DNA from 2 places in the Serratia sp. YWN4 genome. Region 2 is predicted to be linked to the other one. Evidence: predicted binding sites of a transcription regulator. Region 2 holds the regulator's gene; the other holds the start of a gene.
What was found. The regulator LexA, encoded in region 2, represses DNA repair genes until DNA is damaged. The targets are predictions, from matches to a motif close to TNCTGTATGTACATACAGNA.
Positions count from the first base shown of each region.

Region 1: sulA (SOS-induced cell division inhibitor SulA) is a predicted target of LexA. The motif match lies at 9,317-9,336, and genes of this name have one in related genera.

Region 1 covers NZ_CM147696.1:3,271,465-3,283,493, forward strand. The annotation lists gene rlmI (23S rRNA (cytosine(1962)-C(5))-methyltransferase RlmI) at 29-1,219, shown strand; gene hspQ (heat shock protein HspQ) at 1,281-1,598, shown strand; gene ACX9GT_RS15510 (CoA-binding protein) at 1,665-2,078, opposite strand; gene ACX9GT_RS15515 (DUF2057 family protein) at 2,296-2,967, shown strand; gene ACX9GT_RS15520 (methylglyoxal synthase) at 3,092-3,550, shown strand; gene helD (DNA helicase IV) at 3,585-5,639, opposite strand; gene ACX9GT_RS15530 (YccF domain-containing protein) at 5,784-6,236, shown strand; gene yccS (YccS family putative transporter) at 6,264-8,399, shown strand; gene ACX9GT_RS15540 (TfoX/Sxy family DNA transformation protein) at 8,396-9,058, opposite strand; gene sulA (SOS-induced cell division inhibitor SulA) at 9,358-9,864, shown strand; gene ompA (porin OmpA) at 10,226-11,311, shown strand; gene matP (macrodomain Ter protein MatP) at 11,384-11,842, opposite strand.
Region 2 covers NZ_CM147696.1:464,196-476,224, forward strand. The annotation lists gene ACX9GT_RS02210 (maltoporin) at 1-350, shown strand, start outside; gene malM (maltose operon protein MalM) at 472-1,392, shown strand; gene ubiC (chorismate lyase) at 1,638-2,141, shown strand; gene ubiA (4-hydroxybenzoate octaprenyltransferase) at 2,177-3,043, shown strand; gene plsB (glycerol-3-phosphate 1-O-acyltransferase PlsB) at 3,105-5,570, opposite strand; gene ACX9GT_RS02235 (diacylglycerol kinase) at 5,719-6,087, shown strand; gene lexA (transcriptional repressor LexA) at 6,216-6,824, shown strand; gene dinF (MATE family efflux transporter DinF) at 6,928-8,274, shown strand; gene zur (zinc uptake transcriptional repressor Zur) at 8,316-8,825, opposite strand; gene ACX9GT_RS02255 (sugar O-acetyltransferase) at 9,081-9,653, shown strand; gene ACX9GT_RS02260 (anti-sigma factor family protein) at 9,659-10,414, opposite strand; gene ACX9GT_RS02265 (RNA polymerase sigma factor) at 10,411-10,860, opposite strand; gene ACX9GT_RS02270 (tetratricopeptide repeat protein) at 10,948-11,475, opposite strand; gene dusA (tRNA dihydrouridine(20/20a) synthase DusA) at 11,670-12,029, shown strand, end outside.

The DNA of each region.
Region 1 (12,029 bases), 2.7 Mb from region 2:
TTTTATCTAGCTGGCAGCATACTTAATTATGACCGTACGCCTGTTTCTCGCAAAGGGACGTGAAAAGTCCTTACTTCGTCGCCATCCATGGGTTTTCTCTGGTGCGGTTCTGCGCCTTGAAGGTAAAGCTCTCTCTGGCGAAACCATTGATATTCTCGATAGCCATGGCAAATGGCTGGCGCGCGGCGCTTATTCGCCAGAATCACAAATTCGCGCACGCGTCTGGACCTTCCAGCAAGATGAAGAGATCGATATTGCGTTCTTTATCCGTCGCCTGCAACAGGCGCAAAGCTGGCGTGACTGGGTTGCACAACGTGATGGACTGAATGGTTATCGCCTGATTGCCGGTGAGTCTGACGGTATGCCAGGGATCACCATCGATCGCTTCCAAAACTTCCTGGTGCTGCAATTGCTTTCCGCAGGCGCGGAATATCAGCGAGCGCCACTGATTTCGGCCTTGCAGCACTGTTACCCAGAGTGTGCCATCTACGATCGCTCCGACGTTGCCGTGCGTAAAAAAGAAGGCCTGCCTTTAGCGCAAGGCCTGGTTTTGGGCGATCTGCCGCCTGCTCTGTTGCCGATTACCGAACACGGTATGAAATTGCTGGTAGATATTCAGCAAGGCCATAAGACCGGTTTTTATCTCGATCAACGTGATAGCCGCTTGGCAGCGCGCAACTATTCCGCAGGCCGTCGCGTGCTGAACTGTTTCTCCTATACCGGTGCCTTCGCGGTTTCGGCACTGATGGGCGGCTGTACACAGGTTATCAGCGTGGATACTTCACAGGCGGCGCTGGATATCGCCAAACAGAACGTTGAGCTGAACCAACTGGATCTGAGCAAGGCAGAATTTGTGCGTGACGATGTTTTCCAGTTATTGCGCAGCTATCGCACACAAGGTGAGAAATTCGACCTGATCATCATGGATCCGCCCAAGTTCGTCGAAAACAAGAATCAACTGGCTGGCGCCTGCCGTGGTTATAAAGACATCAATATGTTAGCGCTGCAATTGTTGAATCCGGGTGGCATTTTGCTCAGCTTCTCTTGTTCCGGCCTGATGCCAACCGATTTATTCCAGAAAATTTTAGCCGATGCCGCTGTAGATGCCGGGCGTGATGTACAATTTATAGAGCAGTTCCGGCAAGCTGCCGATCACCCGGTGATCGCGACTTACCCTGAAGGGTTGTACTTGAAAGGGTTTGCGTGTCGGGTGATGTAACTTGAAATACGCTGTTTTGCCCTCATATAGAAGGCAATGCACTGTTTCTCAGGAGGTCATCATGATTGCCAGCAAATTCGGTATTGGACAGCAGGTTCGTCATAAACTGCTGGGGTATTTGGGCGTGGTTATTGATATCGACCCCGAATACTCTCTGGAGCAACCCAAAGCTGACGAGATTGCAGCCAACGATGAGCTGCGTCTCGCACCTTGGTATCACGTGGTGATGGAAGACGAGGAAGGCCAACCGGTTCACACTTATCTGGCTGAAGTACAGTTAGCGGGTGAAGAACAGGATGCCCATCCGGAACAACCCTCGCTGGATGAACTGGCGGAATCCATCCGCCACCAGCTACAGGCTCCGCGCCTGCGCAACTGAGCACCAAAGCCTGAGAAACCCGCGTAAGGGCTTGGCCTGAGGCCAGGCCCTTATTTTTCGGCTGATTCAGCGCTCAAGCCCCAGGCGCGGGATCTCTATTTTCGGGCAGCGATCCATAATCACTTTTAACCCTGCATCTCCAGCCAACACCGCAGCCTGTTCGCTGATCACACCAATTTGCAGCCACAACACCTTGGCACCGATAGCGATCGCTTCCTGTGCCACGCCGTAAGCCGCTTCAGCGTTGCGGAAGACATCAACCATATCGATAGGGTAAGGAATGTCTTCCAGTTTGGCGTAAACCTGCTGGCCAAGCAGCGTCTGCCCCGCCAGTTTCGGGCTGACCGGCGTTACCTGATATCCTTGCGCCTGCAGATAGGCCATCACACCGTAGCTGGGCCGACCAGGGTTATCACTGGCACCCACCAATGCAATCGTTTTTACCCGCTTCAATACGTCTGCAATGTCTTGATCTTGCATGTTTCACTCCCGATAGGGTGTAGGGGAAATTCCTTCCTCAAGTGTAACCGAAGGCTCTATCCCAGTGAGTATTTCTTCGCAACACGCCCGCCACAGTTTAATTCAAAATATTTATAAATATGTACAAATGTAAATTAAAACATAATATTGAAAAACTTTGACACAACCTGCGCTGTACTCAACACTTATTACCATGTGCTACGAAAAGGAAAGAGCGATGAAATTTGGTTTGGTGGTTGCGGGGCTATTCAGTCTTTCGCTGAGTGTATCGGCCGCAGCTACAACCCTGAAACTGTCACCAGATATCGATTTGCTGGTGGTCGATGGCAAGAAAATAACCGGCTCATTATTAAAAGGCGCAGACAGCCTGGAGCTGGATGGTGGACAGCATCAGTTGCTGTTCAAAGTCACCAAATCCGTACGCAGAAATGCACGGACGCAAGTGTTGTACACCTCACTGCCATTGATTGTGGTGTTCAATAGTCAGAATGTCAGTTCAGTAAGCATTGAGCTGCCACGTATCGAAAATGAACGCGAAAGCAGGCACTTTGATGATGTATTGAATTATAAAATCATTGATAAAAACGGCAAAGCGCTGGCGGTGAAACGCGATGTGCTGCCAATGCATACGCTGTCTGCCGATACCCATCTGGAAAAAGTGATTGCCGATTACAACGGGCAGGCTCACCCAGCGTCTGTGCCAGCCCTGGCACATCTGCGTGCCACCATCATCGCAGATCCGCTAATCGCCACTAAGGCCAACCAGAAAGTGATTACCATGAAAGGGGGAAATGTCTCAGAGCAGATGCTGCAATACTGGTTTTTGCAGGCCGATAAAGAAACACAAAAACGTTTCATCAGTTGGGCCAGCCAACGTGTCACCCATTGAGATGAATTCGCGCCTTTCTCGTGCAAAGGCGTGTTTTACTCGCATTTTCCGGCGTTAACGCTAGGCAGTGAAAAACAGTTTCAGTAATCTGTGACAAATCATTTGAGTTGCCAAGGATACTGATATGGAACAGACCACCCGCACCATCGCCGCACGCAAGCACATCGCGCTGGTTGCGCACGATCATCGTAAACAAGCTCTGCTGAAATGGGTTGAAGATCACAAGGATATACTGACACAACATCAACTTTATGCCACTGGCACCACTGGCAACTTGATCCAGCGAGCCAGCGGCATCCCGGTTCAAAGCATGCTGAGCGGCCCGATGGGGGGTGACCAACAGGTTGGCGCACTGATTTCTGAAGGCAAGATCGATATGCTGATCTTTTTCTGGGATCCGCTCAACGCCGTACCGCACGATCCCGATGTGAAAGCGCTACTGCGCCTGGCGACCGTCTGGAACATTCCCGTCGCCACCAACCGCTCCACAGCAGATTTCCTCATCGACTCACCGATGTTCAAACGCGAAATCGAGATCACCATTCCTGATTATCAAAAGTATCTCGAAGCTCGTCTGAAATAACCGCCAAGGCCTGGTGCTGCCACCAGGCCTGCATTCACGGCTTTTTCTGCAGCGGTACGCCGATATCCTGTAATTGCTCAACAAACACCGACGGGCATTCGCGATCCTGCAATAGCCACACCTGATGTTTGGCGCGCGTCAGTGCCACGTACAACAACCGCCGCTCTTCAGCGTCAGGGAAATCTTCCGGCTGCGGTAATAACACCTCTTCGATCAACGATTCACGGGCAATTGCCGGGAACCCATCATTCCCCTCGTGCAGCCCGGCAATAATCACATATTCCGCCTGTTGCCCCTTGCTGGCATGTATGGTCATAAACTCAATATTCAACTTAGGCCAGCGCGTTGCTGCTTTGAGTAACACATCGGGTTTCAGGTGGTGATAACGCGCCAACACCAGAATACGTTCCTCTGGTTTTGCATAACCGCTCATCTTGTCCAACAAGGCTTCTAACTGCTCCTGCGGCAAAATAACCACCGACTTTTTATTCCCCTGTGTCAGGCTGTTAAGCGGTTTTTTCAGTTGATGCGGGTTCTGCTGGATAAAACTGTTCGCCACCTCACCGATACGATCGTTGAAACGATAGGTGGTATCCAAGGCACATTGCGCACCCTCACCAAAATTCGCGGCGAATGCGGTCGTCAGCGCAAGCTCTGCACCGCTGAAGCGGTAAATAGCCTGCCAGTCATCGCCAACGGCAAACAGGCAGGTCTGCTTATTCTGCCTGCGTAATGCTGCCAGCAGTTGGGCCCGCTGCGGCGAGATATCCTGAAACTCATCCACTAAAATGTGTTTCCATGGGCTGATAAAACGCCCTTTATCCAGAATATTGACCGCCTGATGGATTAACCCGGCAAAATCCACCGCGCCCTCTTCCTTCAGCGCGGCTTTCCACGCTTTCAGCAACGGTGCCATCAATCGGATGCGTTTGGCGAATAGATCGCGGATTTCTTCATCGGCCAACGCGATCATCTCGGCCTGGCTGCCGCCATAGGTGCGCATCAACCCCAACCAACGCTCAAGACGCCCGGCCAAGCGCTCCGCCAGACGCGAGTCATGCCAGAAATCCCCCTCTGGGAGCTCCCATTCCAACTCTTCCGTCAGCCACTGACGCCAGCCTTTGGCCTGCACTTTCTTCTCTGTGCATTGCTGTTGCCAGTTTTTTATCAACAATGCCCGGCGCGCTTTGCTGTCGGTTTCCAGCTTGCTGATCGCAGGGGCTTTGCGGCTCCCTTCCTGAATCACCTGTAGCGCCAGCGCGTGGAAGGTTTTGGCCTGAATGGCAACCTTCCCCAAGCGATCCTGAATGCGCTCATTCATTTCATCAGCCGCTTTTCGGCCGAATGCCAGCAGCAGAATCTGCCCTGGTTCAGCCTCCTGACGGCGCAACAGCCACCCGGCCCGTGCGACCAAGACCGACGTTTTACCGCTGCCCGCACCGGCCAGCACCAGTACGGAATCCTCACCGTTCACCACTGCCCGGCTTTGCGATGTATTCAGCGGTGAAGTTTCGATGGTCTGGAAGAAATCGTGGTGGGTTTCCAACATACGCTCGGTCCACTGCTGGTTGCGCTGCACGACGCTACGTTGGCCATGCTGCAACCATTGCAGACATTGCTGATAATCCTCACGGCAGTTATCAAATTCGTCCAGCCGTGCAACCGGCATCGGTAATACCCCGAAAGCCTGACGGATTTGTTGTTGCAGTTTGCTCAACTCAGAACGCTTGAACCATTTATCCTGCTGTTCGATAACACCTATATACCCAACCTGCTCTTGCAATACCACAGCACTGACTGCGCTCATCTCAGCACTCCACTGCTGCCAGGATTGTTGCAGATAATGGTAGAAACGCTGTGTCTCTTGCCACTCGGTGCCATGCAGGCGAACCACCTTTTCATCAGGCAGCTCGAATTCCAACTCGCCCCAGACGATGCCGCGTTTGCAGCGTACCTGGATTAACTGATTGAAAGGGATAAGATATTCATGCTTCTCGCCGCTCACCTCAACGCCAGCATGCAACAGCCGCACGCGATTGTAGGGATGCTGCGCCAGATGTTTGCCCAGCGATGTCGCTTTAAGTTCCATATGCTCGCGCCATGACTCTATTGAGATTAATATCGCCAGTTTACCCGTGATAAGCAGTGGCACTCTAGCGTTAAAAACAGGGTAGAATAACGTGTAAATGTATCCGCACTGCGGTTTATCCACTATTAGAGCAGAATGTCGCCTATGCGTACCGTATTGAATATTCTTAATTTCGTGTTGGGTGGTTTCTTCACAACTCTTGGTTGGTTGATTGCCACCCTCTTTAGCATAGTGCTGATCTTTACTCTGCCACTGACCCGCTCCTGCTGGGAGATCACCAAGCTATCTTTCCTGCCATTCGGTAACGAAGCCATTCACGTAGATGAATTATACCCAGAGAAGAGCAATGCGCTGCTTGCCGCCAGTGGTTCGTTGCTGAATATCGTCTGGCTGGTGCTGTTTGGCTGGTGGTTGTGCCTGTCGCACATCGCTGCCGGAATTGCACAGTGTATTACCATTATCGGTATCCCGGTTGGTATTACCAATTTCAAGATTGCAGCCATCGCACTGTGGCCCGTTGGGCGACGCGTCGTTTCTGTTGAAATGGCCCAACTGGCGCGGGCAGAAAACGCACGGCGTCAGTACCAGAAACGTTAATTTTTTCTCCGATTTAAGGAGTTTTTTGTGCTCTCTTTTGCACCAGCCATAAGGCGTTATACCTATAACAGCAATCTGCTTTACAATCTGCGGATCTTTATTGCCTTGGCGGGTGCTGCGGCGGTGCCCTGGTGGCTGGGAGTGCCGACCCTAACCATTCCGCTGACGCTGGGCGTTGTGGCTGCCGCGTTAACCGATCTGGACGACAGATTAGCCGGGAGACTGCGCAACCTGCTGATTACGCTGGTGTGCTTTTTTCTTGCTTCGGCATCCATTGAACTGCTGTTTCCCTATCCTTGGTGGTTCGCTCTTGGGCTGACGACTTCAACCTGCGGATTTATCCTGCTGGGCGCGCTAGGGCAGCGTTATGCCACCATTGCTTTTGGTGCGTTATTGATCGCCGTTTACACCATGCTGGGTACTTCGATGTATGACGCCTGGTATCAGCAACCCACACTGCTGATTATCGGTGCCATCTGGTACAACCTGCTGACGTTGATCGGCCATCTGTTGTACCCGATCAAACCATTGCAGGAAAGCCTGGCCCGCAGCTACGAACAATTGGCGAACTATCTGGATGCCAAGGCCAACCTGTTCGATCCGGATGCCGAACACGATACGGATTTGCCCTGGATGGATGTCGCCATGGCCAACAGCACGTTGGTTTCGACGCTCAACCAAACTAAAGCCTCTTTGCTTACCCGCCTGAAGGGCGATCGCGGCCAACGCGGCACCCGCAGGACGTTGCACTACTATTTTGTGGCACAAGATATTCATGAGCGTGCCAGTTCCTCTCATGTGCAATATCAGACACTGAGCCAACAATTCCGCCACAGCGATATTCTGTTCCGTTTCCAGCGTTTGCTCACCATGCAGGCTCGCGCCTGTCGGCAGTTGGCGCAATCGATCCTGCTACGGCAGAAATATCTTCATAACCCGCGCTTTGAACCGGCATTCACCCGTATAGAAGAAGCGCTGGCCCAGGTTGCGATCACCGCAGAAAACCGTGAACTGACCAGAGCACTCTCACACCTGTTGAAAAACCTGCGGGCTATTGATGCACAATTGGCCAATATTGAGTCAGAACAGGCACTGGCTAATGAACAGGCGGAAGAGAACAGTCTTTCCGACGACCGGCTCACTGGCTGGAGCGATATTCGTCTGCGTATCAGCCGCCACCTGACGCCCCAGTCGGCCCTACTGCGCCATGCCGTTCGCATGTCAGTCGTGCTATGCGCAGGCTACGCTTTTATCCAGATTGCCAATCTACAGCACGGTTACTGGATCCTACTGACTAGCCTGTTTGTCTGCCAGCCAAACTACAACGCCACCCGCCGACGCCTGGCATTACGTATCATCGGGACGCTGGCGGGTATTTTGCTTGGCCTGCCGATTTTATACTTTGTCCCCTCCCTTGAAGGGCAAATGATTCTGATCGTCATTTCCGGTGTGCTGTTTTTTGCGTTCCGTACCGTGCAATATGCTCATGCCACGATGTTTATCACCCTGCTGGTTCTGCTGTGCTTTAACCTGCTGGGTGAAGGATTCGAAGTGGCAGCTCCGCGCGTTTACGACACCCTATTAGGTTGCGCTATCGCCTGGGCTGCGGTGAGTTTTATCTGGCCAGACTGGAAGTTCCGCCAGTTGCCTGCGGTAGTGCGCAAGACGCTTAATGCCAACTGCCGCTATCTGGACGCTATTATGGTGCAATATCATCAGGGCAAGGATAACGGCTTGCCTTATCGCATCGCCCGCCGGGATGCGCATAACAGCGATGCAGAACTGGCCTCGGTGATTTCCAACATGTCTGCGGACCCCAAAGCGGACAAAGCCATTCAGGATGCGGCTTTCCGGTTGTTGTGCCTTAACCACACACTGCTGAGCTATATCTCAGCACTCGGAGCACACCGCAAGCGCCTGAACAATTCCGCCGTGCTGGATTTGCTAAATGATGCCGTATGTTATGTTGATGGCGCATTGCACCACGATGCACAAGACCATCAACGTATCATGCAAGCTCTGGAGACGCTCTCCGCACGTATCGAGCAGTTAACGCCTGAACCAGAAAGTGAAGAACAACTGGTGTTGCAACAAATTGGATTAGTGCTTGAACTGCTCCCAGAACTGACGGCACTCAACGCACAGATCGGTAAAGCAGATTAATTATTTAAGGGCCAAGTGCCCGATTTTTTTTCCAAACGCGGCTTCAGACAAGGAAGCTGCATGGTTTCTTCGAACCACTCGGTCAACTCTTCCTTCTGAGAGGCAGGCAATGCGGCATGATGATACCCCGCCAGTGCTCCAGCCAGTGATATCAACACCTTAATGCCAAGACCTTGTTGTTGCTGCAACAGTTTGAGATAGCAGCGTTTGGCACCTAATAAACGCAATTCATAAATGCTCTGTATGCCAGCCCGCCATAGTAAGCGCTCCATAGCTACATCAATGTTCGGTAAATCTTTTAACCTGCCATTGCTGCGGGTTTTCACCGTAATCTCTTTACGTGTTTCACACACCGCCTGCCAGGCGAGCGCGAACAGCTCCTGACTTTCCTGCCATAAGGATTCATCCACCCAATAGTAGCGCATGGTCACTGGCGCCCCGCGTTTTAGATACGTCATATTCACCATCCCACGCCCACGAAATGTTGATTCCAGGCTCTCGGTAGCACGTAAATACAATTCTCCCTCTGCAATGACGGCAAACATCATGCCATCGGCCAGTAAGCCATATCCGCCAAATTGCGAACGTGTAGTAATTTTTCCTAATGCAGCAAAGCAGACTTTTGCCTGTGCGATCCTTCCTGCAGATCTGCCTTTCATTAAAACCTCCTTAAGTGAGCGATGATCTATACCCGCCGTATCTCAATATACTGGGATGTTACTTCTTACCCGTATTTCGAAATCCATTAGGTATAAACATTCGTTACATCAATGAAATAAACGTAACGGGAACAACTAATTAGGGAAAATACGCATTATCCCCTTCGGTGCCAATCACAAAATCGAGGTGTATAAAAAAGAATCGCAAATATGCGAGGCGTCACGAAAATTTGAGTTGATCTTCTGTTTTGATAGCTATACTGTACATACATACAGTAACACTACGGGCGGGATACTTCATGCGTACTCAATCACTCTATCAACCCCATTTCAGCCATACTTCTTTTGCGGTTAACCAGACTGCAGAAACGCCTCACAACGGTAAGGTCAATGGACTCATCAGTGAACTTGTTTACAACGAACACCAACCCGTTGTGGCGCAACTCCTTGTGCCATTGCTACAACAACTGGGTATGCAGTCACGCTGGTTATTGTGGCTGATCCCACAACAGAAGCTCAGCAAGCAATGGTTACAGCAAGCCCGGTTGCCTGTCGATAAAGTGGTGCAACTGAGCCAGATCAGCCCAATGGATACCGTCGACGCCATGGAGAAAGCATTGCTGACCGGTAATTACAGTGTCGTGCTGGGATGGTTGCCGGAACTGACCGAAGAAGATCGCCTGAAGTTGAGCCGGGCAGCAGAATTGGGGAACGCTTATGGGTTCATAATGCACCCACAGCGGGATGTGGATACCTCACACGGACACTGTTCTACGCTAAAAATTCACTCTTCTTTGTATCATTAAGTAAATTTAGGATTTTTCCCACCGTTATTTGCCTCTACTGAGGGAACTCACATGGGATCATGCACAAAGCGAGGTTGGCTGGGGTTTCACATCAATAATTGTGCAAAAATCAGCCGCGTCTTTTATTGAAATATGTTAGCGAATATGTCTAATTCCATGTTTTTTTTTAGAGCTTTATCACATCACACTTGTAACTTTCGCGCCACGTTGTAGACTTTACATCGCCAAGGTTGCTCTATTAAGGTCAGAAAAACTGGCAGAGTAACAAACGAGGGTACAAACCTGGGCGAATGAATTTAAACCAAGGGCTTAAAACAGCTTTAAAGCTCATTGCCTATTTGGATGATAACGAGGCGCAAAAATGAAAAAGACAGCTATCGCATTAGCAGTGGCACTGGCAGGTTTCGCTACCGTAGCGCAAGCCGCCCCAAAAGATAACACCTGGTACACTGGCGCAAAACTGGGCTGGTCCAAGTATTATGACACTGGGTTCGACGGTAATGGCTTTGACAGCACTATCGGTAATGGTCCAACCCACAGAACTCAACTGGGTACAGGCGCGTTTGTAGGTTATCAAGCGAACCAATACCTGGGTTTTGAAATGGGTTATGACTGGCTTGGCCGCATGCCTTACAAAGGCAGCGTGAACAATGGTGCTTTCAAAGCTCAAGGCATTCAGTTGGCAACCAAGCTGAGCTACCCAATCATGAACGATCTGGACATCTACACTCGTCTGGGTGGTATGGTTTGGCGTGCAGATTCTACCGCTTATTACGGTGCAACTGGTGATCGTATCAGTGCTCACGATACTGGTGTTTCTCCTCTGGCAGCAGTGGGTCTTGAATACGCTCTGACCCAGAACTGGGCTACCCGCCTGGATTACCAGTGGACTAACAACATCGGTGACAAAGGTACCGTTGGTGCTCGTCCAGATAACGCCCTGCTGAGCGTTGGTGTTTCTTACCGTTTCGGCCAGGATGAAGTTGCTGCTCCAGTAATCGCTCCGGCTCCGGCTCCAGCCCCAGTTGTTGAAACCAAGAAATTCACCCTGTCTTCTGGTGTTCTGTTCAACTTCGGCAAATCGACTCTGAAGCCAGAAGGTCAACACGCTCTGGATGAACTGTATAGCCAACTGAGCTCTCTGGATCCGAAAGACGGTTCTGTAGTCGTTGTCGGCTTTACTGACGCAGTAGGTTCTGCTGAGTCTAACCTGCGTCTGTCTGAGCAACGTGCACGCAGCGTTGTGGATTACCTGGTTTCTAAAGGTATCCCAGCAGACAAGATCACCGCTCGTGGTATGGGCAAAGCTAACCCAGTTACCGGTGACACCTGTGGTTACCGCTCTGGCCGTGCTACCCCAGCACAGATTGCCTGCTTGGCTCCAGATCGTCGCGTAGAGATCGAAGTTAAAGGCATCAAAGAAGTTGTATCTCAGCCTCAGGGCTAAGTTACCTCTCCTTAGTGGAAAACCCCGCATTGCGGGGTTTTTTTTCGACATTTTTGCCTGACAAGGAATCCGTTAATCGTCGTCTTTACCAAGAATCGCTTTCAGATCCTGTTTCAGCGATGACATCTGGCTGGCATATTTTTCTTTTCGCTCCGCATCTTCAATTAATTGAACGACGGTTTCCGACAGCGTCACCCCACGCCTGCGGGCCAACGCGGCCAACCGTTGCCAAACCAAGAACTCCAGATCGATAGATTTCTTGCGCGTATGTTGATGTTCTGCATTAAAATGACGCTTGCGCCGAGCACGGATGGTTTGCTTCATCCGGTTATCCAACACCGGATTCATATGCACATCAATCCACGCCAGTACTTTTACCGGCTCATTTTCCAGCTCCAACAGTTCATCAATTGCTTCCTGAGCAACGCTGGTTTCAATGTAGCGGGTGATTAACTCACCTTCCCGGTGTTTTTTTACCAGGTACTTCCATTTCCAACCGCTCTCCAGATTTTCCAGTTGCTGATATTTCATCATGAACTCTTCTGTGACCGTGTAACTTCTATTAAGCATAACAGCTTTACGCCGATTTTCCTCGGCTATTAGAACTACTTTTAGACTGTTTTTTACACAGTAATCGTGTGATGTCAAACTCCCAGACATCAACAACCACTCTGCATCTATCAAGCTGGCGTTATTCTTGTATAATCGCCCTTTCCCT
Region 2 (12,029 bases):
TGTACCAGAACATCAATCTGGACAACAACAACGGTACTACCTGGTATACCGTCGGTATCCGCCCTATGTACAAGTGGACTCCTATCATGAGCACCCTGTTTGAAGCGGGCTATGACAACGTCAAATCGCAGAGAACCGACGATCGTAACAGCCAGTACAAACTGACCTTAGCCCAACAGTGGCAGGCTGGCGACAGCATCTGGTCACGTCCGGCACTGCGCGTTTTCGCCACCTATGCCAACTGGGATGAGAAGTGGGGCTATGACAACAATGGAGCTGCGGTCAATAACGGCGGCCGCGGTAGCGACAGTGAAGTGACCTTCGGTGCGCAATTCGAAGCCTGGTGGTAAGCAATCTCGCAGCCGAACGTAAGTTCGGCTGCATCAACTTTTCGTTAATCTGTTTGGCTGACGCGTTCTTCTTGCCAGTTGCGCGTCAGCTTCCTCGCCTCTTTTCGAAAGGGCCATCACAATGAAAAAAAATCTACTCGCTTTTTATCTGTCACTGGTCTGTGGTTCCGCACTGCCATTGATGGCGCACGCCACAGCGTTTAACGCGCAGGCCGATGTCTCGGTTGCCCCGGCGATTTCCCATGACACGCTGCAAAAGCTCCCTTGGAAACCGGTAGTGCCACCAGCCAGCGAAAGTTTTAAGATCACCGAGGCCAACCCGCAGGTTAGCCAAGGCGATATTCAGGGTCAGGTAGCCGCATTTACGTTGCCAGCGGATCGCGGTTCGCTGGAAATTACCCTCAGTAGCCTGGTGAACGATCGTAGCGTTTTTGCACCGAGCGTGCTGGTTCTGGATGAGCAAATGCGGCCCGCCGCGTTTTATCCCAGCAGTTATTTCCCGTATGAACGCGCTGGCGTGATGTCTAGCGATCGCTTGGAAGGCACGATGAAGCTGACGCCCGCTCTGGGGCAGAAGCAGATCTACGTATTGGTGTACACCACCCGCCAGGATTTAGCGGCTACCACCCAACTCCTTGACCCTGCCAAAGCTTACGCCATGGGGGTGGGGAATGCGGTCCCGGATATTCCAGACCCCATCGCCCGCCACAGCCCAACGGGTGAGCTGAACCTGAAAGTTCGCTCAGAGCAAAATATGGGCAGTGTCATGATTGGCTTACCGCTGACAAACTCTTCAGCACCTGCGCCGGTGGTGGTGGGTTCAACGGCTCCAGCACCTGCTGCACCTGTCGCCGCCCCGGCACCTGCTGCTCCAGCAGAACCGATGCTCAATGACACCGAAGCCTACTTCAATAAAGGTATCAAACAGGCGGTTAAGGCTGGTGATATCGATAAGGCCTTGAAACTGATGAATGAGGCCGAAAAACTGGGTTCTACCACCGCACGTGAAACGTTTATTGGCAGTGTGAAAGGCAAGGGGTAATCCCCACGCTGCTGATGCTGGCTTGATGATTGGTGCGCCTCCAGCGCACCTTTTTTCCTGCATGGCAGGGGCTTTTCCAATGGCTGTTCTTCTGTTTTACCCGTTCCCTTCCTGTTAAAAACTCTACTGATTTCACTGCGAATCCACCTGCCGCTTTCGGGTTTCTGCGTTACAATGGCGATCTGTTAACGATTTGTAGGATCAGGAACTGCTCGTTCAGTGTGGTTTCTGCCATGGAGTAGAACATGTCTGGCAATAGGGATTCCATCCTGCCGCCCATTGCGTGGTTGCCTGAAAACTCCCCGATACCCGCCGCCATTAGCGATTGGCTGATGGAGTTGGGCTCCATGACCCGCCGTTTTGAGCGCCATTGTGGCCTGGTGCAGGTTGAGCCCCAGCGCGAATGCTTCGTGACCTGCGAGCAGTTGGGCGAAGAAGCAGAACATTTACCCTACAGCGAGCGTTATTGGCTGCGTGAGATAGTGCTGTTGGGGGATGGTCAGCCCTGGCTGTTGGGGCGAACGGTGATCCCGCAGGAAACGCTGACCGGCCCGGATCAGGCGCTGGTCGATCTGGGCACCTTGCCGCTGGGCCGCTATCTGTTCAGCAACAATACGTTAACTCGCGATTATATTTATGTTGGCCAGCAGGGCGAATTGTGGGCGCGGCGTTCCCGCTTACGCCTGGCGGATAAACCGCTGTTGCTGACTGAACTGTTTTTACCGTCTTCTCCGTTGTATGCGGTGTAGAACGGTATTTCGGCAAAATAGGGGAGAAAAGGATCTTGGAAGGAAGCGTGACTCAAAGCAAATGGCAGGCCTATAGCCACCTGATGCGCATCGATAAACCGATTGGTACGCTGTTGCTGCTGTGGCCGACGCTGTGGGCATTGTGGCTGGCCGGGCAAGGGGTGCCGTCGCTGTCTGTATTGCTGGTGTTCGTGCTTGGCGTATTCCTGATGCGTGCCGCTGGCTGTGTGGTCAATGACTATGCCGATCGTGCCTTTGACGGGCATGTAAAGCGCACCGCTGGCCGCCCGTTGCCGAGTGGTCGGGTCAGTGAAAAAGAAGCCAAAATTCTGTTTGTTGCGCTGGTGCTGATCTCCTTTGCCCTGGTGCTGACGTTGAATGCCATGACCATTTGGCTCTCGCTGGCGGCCCTGGCTCTGGCCTGGGTTTATCCGTTTATGAAGCGGGTGACCAACCTGCCGCAGGTGGTGTTGGGGGCCGCATTCGGCTGGTCGATCCCGATGGCCTATGCCGCCGTCAGTGAATCATTGCCGCTGAGCTGCTGGTTGTTGTTCCTGGCGAATATCTGCTGGACGGTGGCTTACGATACGTTGTATGCCATGGTGGATCGTGATGATGATGTGAAAATCGGCATTAAGTCCACCGCCGTGCTGTTTGGCCGCCATGACAAGCTGATCGTCGGGTTATTGCAGTTTGCCACGCTGTTGCTGATGCTGTGGGTGGGCTACCTGATGCAGCTTGGCGGAGCTTATTATTGGTCGTTGCTGCTGGCCGGAGCGCTGTTTATCCATCAGCAGAAACAGATTGCCAGCCGCGATCGCGATGCCTGCTTTACTGCCTTCCTGAACAACAATTACGTTGGTTTGGTGCTGTTTATCGGCATTGCGCTGAGCTATCTCTGATGGCTCAGCTGTGGAGACAAAAAAGGCACCGTGCGGTGCCTTTTTCTATAACATGCTGAAATTACTCGTCTTCTCTTGCCGCCTCTACCGTTTCCGGCACATCGTCGGTCTCTTCCGGCGTGCTGACGCTTTCGATGGTCAGCTTGATTTCCGGCGTGATCAGATCGCTCAGCATGGTGTAAACCTCCATGGTGTGCTCACGGATCGCATCGCCGATGTCGTTGATATAGCCTTCTTCACGCAGCGTCGCCACCAGGGTGGAGAAAACCGCCTTGTCGAAGAATTCCGGCGCGTTGATACCGTGCAGCACCGACAGGCGCTGAGCCATGATGCGGCTCTCTTTCTCCAGCGCTCCGCGGTTGATGCTTGGGTTGGCACTGAGGATCGACATGGTAATCGCGTAGCGCTGCAAGGTTTCGCGTACACCGGCCGCCAGCAGTTGCAGCGGGCGAATGCGCGCCGGGTTCAGCACCAGTTCGTCACCTTTGTTGCAAATCAACTGTTGGCGGGCCAGTTCGTCGATCAGCGGTTGCAGAACCTCCGGTAACTGTTCCTTTTCGTAGCGCAGGAACAGTTCGGCTTTCAGCATTGGATAGATCAGGCTGACCTGGCGCAGCAACTCATCGCGTGAGACGCGGCGGTGATGCATCACGATAGTGGCAATCAGCGAAGGCAAAACCAGCATGTGGTGAATGTTGTTGCGGTAATAGGTCATCAGCACCGCCTGCTCACGCGGCAGGATGATGATGTCACCGATGCTGTCTTTTTCCACCTCGAACTTGTTCATGTTCAACGCGTGATCCAGCAACTGCTCCGGCGTTTGTGCTGGCGCGGTGGCATCGGGCGCATAAGGCGCATTACGCATCAACTGCAAGTAACAATCCAACTGCTCAATCAACTGTTCACGGGTCAGTGCACGCTGGCGCGAGGCCAATAAGGCGGTAACACACAGATTCATGGCGTTGGCCGCCGCCGCATTGTTGATACGCACCATGATCCGGGCAGCCAGATCGTTGACGGCTGGCGTCAGCCAGCTTGGGCGCTGGGCTTCGATCGGATCGATAGACTCGCGCCACTGTGGCACATGGTGATTGAGGTAAGAGGTCAACGACAGAGGTTCGCCAAAGTTGACGTAGCCCTGGCCGAGGTTGCGCAGTTTGCGCAGGCCGCGCAGCATCTGCAACAGGCTCTCTTTCTCTTTGGTTGCACCGCGCAGCTCTTTGGCGTAGGTTCCTACCTCCATCACATGCTCATAACCGATGTAAACCGGCACTAAGGTGATTGGACGAGTCCCGCCGCGCAGCATCGCCTGAATGGTCATCGACAAGGTGCCAGTTTTCGGTTCCAACAAGCGCCCGGTACGAGAACGGCCACCTTCCACAAAATATTCTACCGAATAGCCGCGGGTGAACAGCTCACCAAGATATTCACGGAACACGGTGGAATAGAGCTTGTTACCCTTGAAGGTACGGCGGATAAAGAACGCACCCAAACGGCGGAAAATCGGCCCGGCGGGCCAGAAGTTCAGGTTGATGCCCGCGGCGATATGTGGCGGCACCAGCCCCTGATGGTAAAGCACGTAAGACAGCAACAGATAATCCATGTGGCTGCGGTGGCAGGGCACGTAGACGATCTCGTGGCCGTCTTGCGCCAGTTGGCGCACTCGCTCGGCTTTGGTGACGTTGATGCCCTGATACAACCGGTTCCAGGTCCAGCTCAGCACGCGATCGGAAAGGCGCACGGCTTCATAAGAGAAGTCGGCGGCAATCTCTTCCATCAGCGCGATCGCATTCTGCTGGGCTTTTTCGTGAGTGATCTTTTTGCTGCGCGCTTCGTCTTCGACCGCTTTCTCAATTGCTTTGGAAGCCAGCAATTTGTTGAACAGATCCTGGCGGGCTGGCAGGCTTGGCCCAACGGCGGCCAAGCGCTGACGCGAGAAGTGCATGCGCGCGACACGCGCCAGTTTCTGCGCGATGGTTTTATCAGTACCGTGCTCGGTGGCCATGCGCCGCAGAGAAACGGTATTGGAGAAGCGGACAAAACTGTCACGCCCTAACCACAGTATGGCGAAGAATTTCTGTACGCCATTCAGCAGGCGCAGATGCGGTGTTCCGTGCCCTTCACGCCCCGGCGAGCGGCCGAACATCACTGATACCGGGAGCATCTGAATGTCGAGATCCGGATTGCTGCGGTGCAGATCCAGATAGTCGTGGAACAGTTTTACCGATTCTTCTTTTGGCGTGTAATAGCGGAAGACGCGCGGGCCTTCATGGATAAACACGTGGCTTGGCAGAACGGCGCCGTCGATCTCCAGCGAGTTAAGGGGGTCGGGCAGATCCTGCGCCAGGCACTGGGTGCGCAAGGTGAGCAAATCTGCCTTGGAATTATAAGGTAAAACATACAGAATTGGCCGTGAGGGATCTAACCCTAACTCCGTGACCGGATCCGAAGGGATAACCTTACTTCTTACCAACATTTTCAGTGGTAAATTCAATAGTTTATAATATATTTTACGCCAACCTAACATAACAACATAAAGCCTCTTGTTAGCAATGCGCCGCAAGCATACCAGAAACCAGGTAGCAGATCTGTGGTGTTGGGAATTCCAAAGCCGTTAACGGCTCTGGAAACACATAGGTAAATTATGACTCACCTTAGAGAAAGGTGCTCTTAACATGGCAAATAAAGCAACGGGCCTGACACGCATCATTAAGGCGGCAGGCTATTCATATAAAGGCTTAACCGCAGCCTGGCAGAACGAAGCCGCATTCCGCCAGGAAGCGATCGCGGTCATCGTGGCTATCATACTGGCGATTTGGCTGGATGTGGGTGCGATAGCGCGCATTTTATTGATCGGATCGGTGCTGCTGGTGATGATTGTCGAAATCCTCAACAGCGCGATTGAGGCCATCGTCGATCGCGTAGGGACGGATTACCATGAGCTGTCTGGCCGGGCAAAAGACATGGGATCGGCGGCGGTTTCGCTGACGATTATTCTGGCGCTGTTCGTCTGGGGTTCGGTGCTGTGGCAGCATTTCAGCTGACGTTGAAAAGGGGCGCAATGTTGCGAACCGCTTCGCTAATCCCTGATTTTTATTTATTCTTCGGTTCCCAATCTCGTCTTACCTGTATATACTCACAGCAAGACTGTATAAACAAACAGGGGGGCGGAATGAAAGCACTAACTACCAGACAGCAAGAGGTCTACGACCTGATTCGCGATCATATTGCGCAAACGGGCATGCCACCAACACGTGCCGAGATCGCCATGCGTCTGGGATTCCGTTCGCCTAATGCCGCCGAAGAGCATTTGAAAGCGCTGGCCCGCAAAGGGGTGATTGAAATCATCTCCGGTGCTTCGCGCGGTATCCGTCTGCTGATGGAAGATGAAGAAGGGTTACCTCTGGTTGGCCGCGTTGCTGCCGGTGAACCTTTGCTGGCCGAGCAACACATTGAAGGGCATTACAAAGTTGATCCTTCTTTGTTTAAACCCAACGCTGATTTCCTGCTGCGCGTTAGCGGTATGTCGATGCGTGATATCGGTATCCTCGACGGCGATCTGCTGGCGGTGCATAAAACTCAGGACGTGCGTAACGGCCAAGTGGTGGTTGCACGCATCGAAGATGAAGTGACGGTCAAACGCCTGAAAAAGCATGGCAACATGGTTGAACTGCTGCCGGAAAACAGCGATTTCCAGCCGATCGTGGTCGATCTGCGCGAGCAGAATTTCACTATCGAAGGCTTAGCCGTCGGTGTGATCCGCAACGGCGACTGGATCTAAGCGTTATACCCCTGATTGATATTTCAATTAATAAGAATTATATCGCCCCAACTCTGGGGCGATACCTTTTCTAAACCACCGCACGGCCACGGGACATTTCACTATGCGCCTGATTTCTGCTTTTACCAGCGACACCGATAAAGCGTTGTGGCGCCTGGCGTTGCCGATGATCTTTTCCAATATCACCGTTCCCTTGCTTGGCCTGGTGGATACCGCCGTTATCGGCCATCTCGATAGCCCGACTTATCTCGGCGGGGTTGCCGTGGGCTCAATGGCGACCAGTTTCCTGTTCATGTTGCTACTGTTCCTGCGTATGAGTACCACCGGGCTGGCAGCGCAGGCATTGGGCGCGCAGGATCCGCAACGGCTGGCCAAGGCTTTTATGCAACCGCTGCTATTGGCGCTGGTGGCCGGGGTGGCGATTGTGCTGCTGCGAGCGCCGCTGATCGCACTGGCCCTGCAGATTGTCGGGGGCGATAAAGAAGTCTTGGCGCAGGCGCGGTTGTTTCTGGAGATCCGCTGGTTAAGCGCGCCAGCGGCATTAGCCAATATGGTGCTGCTTGGCTGGCTGTTGGGCGTGCAGTATGTGCGGGCACCGGTGATCTTGCTGATCGTCGGTAACCTGCTGAATATTGTGTTGGATATCTGGCTGGTGATGGGGCTGGGCTGGAATGTGCAGGGCGCCGCGGCTGCGACGGCGATTGCCGAGTATGCCACGCTGTTGCTGGGTCTGTGGCTGTCGTGGCGGGTGTTACGAATGCGCGGGATTACTCTGGCGATGCTGCACCACGCCTGGCGCGGCAATCTGCGCCGTTTGCTGGCGCTCAACCGCGACATCATGCTGCGTTCGTTATTGCTGCAACTGTGTTTTGCCTCGCTGACCATTCTGGGTGCGCGCATGGGTAGTGAAATCGTGGCGGTTAACGCGGTGCTGATGAACCTGCTGACGTTCACCGCTTACGCGCTGGATGGTTTTGCCTATGCGGTTGAAGCACATTCCGGCCATGCCTACGGGGCGCGGGACGATCGCCAACTGCATACAGTATGGCGTGCGGCTTGCAGGCAAGCGTGCCTGGTGGCGCTCGGTTTTGCCCTGATTTATGTGTTTGCCGGGCAGCACATCGTGGCGGCGTTAACCTCGCTGCCCGAATTACGTGCGTTGGCGAATCATTATCTGCCTTGGCAAGTAGTGCTGCCTTTGGTGGGTGTCTGGTGTTATCTGCTGGACGGCATGTTTATCGGCGCGACTCGCGGGGCAGAAATGCGCAACAGCATGGCGGTGGCCGCTGCCGGTTATGGGCTGACGTTATTCACACTGCCGGTATTGGGTAACCATGGTTTATGGTTGGCTCTGATGGTGTTTCTGGCCTTGCGCGGGGCGGCACTGGGTTGGATTTGGCACCGCCACCGGGTGCGCGGCACCTGGTTTCCGGCTAGCTATAACGTCTGAAAATAGATGAGCGCGGCGCTGCGGTATTGCTACCGCACCGCTTATTTCTTCTTGATCACAATACTGTGGTCGTGATCGCAATTATGCTTGTTTTCGCAGGCTTCTACCTCAACGCAGCCAGAACACAGGCCATGGGCTTCAACCACGCTGTGGCGCAGCGCAAATCCTGATTCTGTTGCCAGTTTCTGCAACATTTCTTCCACGCCTTCCGTCGTGCGTTCGGTAACCTGCCCGCAACGATCGCAGATAAACAGCGCAGAGGTGTGCATCGGCTGTTCGAAGTGATGGCACAGCACATAGCTGTTGGCGGATTCGACGCGGTGGATAAATCCCTGTTCTAACAGAAAATCCAGCGCACGGTACACGGTGGGGGGTTTAGCCTGGGGTTCAGCCACACGCAGCAAGTCGAGCAGATCGTAGGCGCTGATGGCACCGGGTTGCTCCGCCATCAGGCGTAACACTTCCAGCCGTTGCGGGGTCAGTCGCACGTTACGCTGCTGACAGAGTCGTTCAGCCTGCGCGAGCAGCTTTTCCTGGTTGGTTGAGTTCATAGCAAATATTCCGGTACGCAAAGAAGCTGATTTTAACATGTTTCAGTGGAATCGCCGAGGGTTGTGCCCTTTTCCCCACATAATGCGGTATTAATCGACAACATCTGGGCGACCATTAGGCTTAAAGTGAGAAGCAGATCACGATTTACCGCTGTTCTACCTGAACAGGCCACTTTTACTGCCTTCTGGGGTAGGTTCTGGCATGGGGGAGCGGTATAACGCGCAGCAAGAACGATACTTCTCAGGAGCTTTAGCATGACAGAAAGAGAAAAATTGCTGCGCGGCGAAGTCTATAACAGCCGTGATGAAGAACTGATTGCCCTGTATCACCGGGCGCGCGGCCTGACCAAACAGCTTGCTGCGCTGGATTCGCATCAGGCCGAAGAGAAGAAAAGCCTGCTGCGTGAACTGTTCTCTGCTTGGGGGGATGAAAGCTGGATCGAATTGCCGTTCTGGTGTGACTACGGCCAACATATCAGCATCGGTAAAAACTGCTTTATCAACGTCAATGCGGTGTTTCTTGACTGCAATACCATTACCATTGGCGATAACACGCTGATCGGCCCGAATGCGCAAATCTACACGCCAAGCCATCCGCTCAAGGCCAGCGAACGCTTTAGCGGCAATCCTGATTTCCCATTTCAAACCTCGGCTAAACCGGTAGTTATCGGCAGTAACGTCTGGATCGGCGGGAACGTGGTGATCCTGCCGGGCGTAACTATCGGCGATGGCACCACCATTGGCGCAGGCAGCGTGGTTACCGAGGATATCCCGGCCAACGTATTGGCGCTGGGGCAGCCGTGCCGGGTGATCCGCGAGCTGGAATAACCGTTTTAGCCTGCCAGCGCTTGCCGTAGTTGTTCGGCAAGCGTGCTCATCTGCTGGGGCGGATTATGACCAATCAGCATAAAGCTGTGATCGCCGCCAGTCCAGAACACCAGGTTCATGCCCATGCGCTGTTCATTCTCTGGTGAATCTTCACCGGGCTGTTGAATAATGCACAAGGCCAGTGGCCCATATTGTTCATCAAGATAGGTCAACTGGGCGATGCGTTTGCCATCGTAGGCCAAGATCCGGGCATTTTTCAGCGTCGCTCCCGGTAATGCCAGCAACTGTGGCAGTAAGGTGATGCCGAGCTGTTCGCCGGTATGTTGCAACTGAGCGGCGAGCTCCTGAGGGGAAGGGGGATTGCCAGCCAGCGTTTCAGACGTATACAGCGCCATGTATTGTGCCACTAGGCCGCGCCAGTTCTCTTCCGGTTGGTTGAAGCGCAGGAAGGCGCGATCGCCTGCTACCCCTAAAGCCAGTAAGCCCATCGCGGCGGCGATCAGCTTGCGGCGGGTGATCCTGGGTGGTGCAGGTTGCAAGAGAGTTTGCAGACCCGCCTGTAGCCGCTTCTTCGGCGCTTCGTCGAGCAGTGGCTGGAAAGCGGCTTTGAACGGCAGGTTACTGCCAGCCAGCCAGGCCAGACGAGCGGCCAGTTCTGGTTCTTTGGTGAGCCGTTGTTCCAGATTATGCCGTTGTGAACGCTCCAACTGGTCATCCAGATAAGCGACCAGCAGTTCGTCAAGATCGCGATGAGCGCTCATGATCGTTCTCCTTTTGACCGCGCAGGTGTGCTTTGCAACGCACCGTCGTTCGCCAGCCTCAGGCGTGCGGCAGCCAGGCGGCTCATGATGGTGCCGACTGGCACACCAAGCATTTCCGCTGCTTCCCGGTAGGAAAGCTCCTCCACATACACCAGAAAGACCGTATTACGCTGGGCCTCTGGCAGCCGATTAACGCGCTGCATCACCTGATTGGCCCAGATCGGATCGTTGTTGCTAGCCGAATCAGCAAATTCATCCGCATCGACAAAGCCTTGCCCCTGGCGAATATGCTGCGCCCGCATTTCATTGAGCCAAATGGAGTGCAGGATCGAGAACAGCCAGCGATCCATGCGCGTACCCACGGTAAACTGTGCGGCACGCTCAAGCGCCCGCACGCAGGTGGCCTGAACCAAATCGTCGGCAAGATCCCGCCGGTGGCAAAGCACCAAACCATAGCGCCACAGGCGGGAAAGGTATTGCCCGATATCGTTGCGGATCGCGTCGTTGCTGATAGCGGCCTCCGGGGTGCAACCTCATGATTCAGGGTGATGGTCGATAGCCGCAGCCAGATCGCGATACTCTTCACAACCGGTTCCGCACAGTGATTTGATCACCGCTAACTGCTGTTTTGCCAGATCCGGGCGGCCTTTAATCATGTAGGCTTCACCCAGATATTCGCGGACTTTCGGGTAGTTCGGATCCAACGCCACTGATTTTAAATAGTAGCTGATACCTTCATCGGTGCGGCCGAGTTTGCGGGTGGCATAACCGCGATAATTCAGCGCTACGGCGGTGTTGGGATCCTGTAACGTGTTGAGGACATCAAGAGCCTCCTGATAATGGCCGCTTTTCGCCAGCATGTAGGCATAGTTAGTTCGATCGCCGTCGCTAAGCATGCTGCTTTTTTCCACCGTGCAGGTTTTGGTTTTACTGTCGTAGATTTGGCCTTTCGGGCAGGTTGGCGTGCTCTGGCTGTTGTCGCCCATGGCATGGGTAAAGCCGGAAAACAACAGAGCGCTGGCGATGGCAGGCAGCAACAGGTTTTTGATGAAACGGTTCATGGTGTGTTCCTCGGTGGGGTAAGGCGTTCTGTGTTATGCCGTTAGGGAGAGAACACCTGTGAACGCCGATTTATTCATTTCTTTTTAGGCAGTTTTCCCAAGACCGCCGATTGTCGTTATAATAGCCGTTTGCGACACTGGCACAGACCGCCGGTTGTTGAACTCCAGACATTTCAGGTAGCCAGTAATTCAGCATGACGACAGACAACCACGCCTCTCAATACGCCGCCAATCGTTTCTCCATCGCGCCAATGCTCGACTGGACCGATCGTCATTGCCGCTACTTTCACCGTCTGCTGACCAAGCAAACGCTGCTGTACACCGAGATGGTGACCACCGGCGCGATTATCCATGGCAAAGGCGACTATCTTGCCTATAGCGAAGAAGAGCATCCGGTGGCGTTGCAACTGGGCGGCAGCGATCCGGCAGCATTAGCGCACTGCGCCAAGCTGGCGGAGCAGCGTGGTTATGATGAGATCAATCTTAACGTCGGTTGCCCGTCCGATCGGGTGCAGAACGGGATGTTTGGTGCCTGCCTGATGGGGCAGGCGACG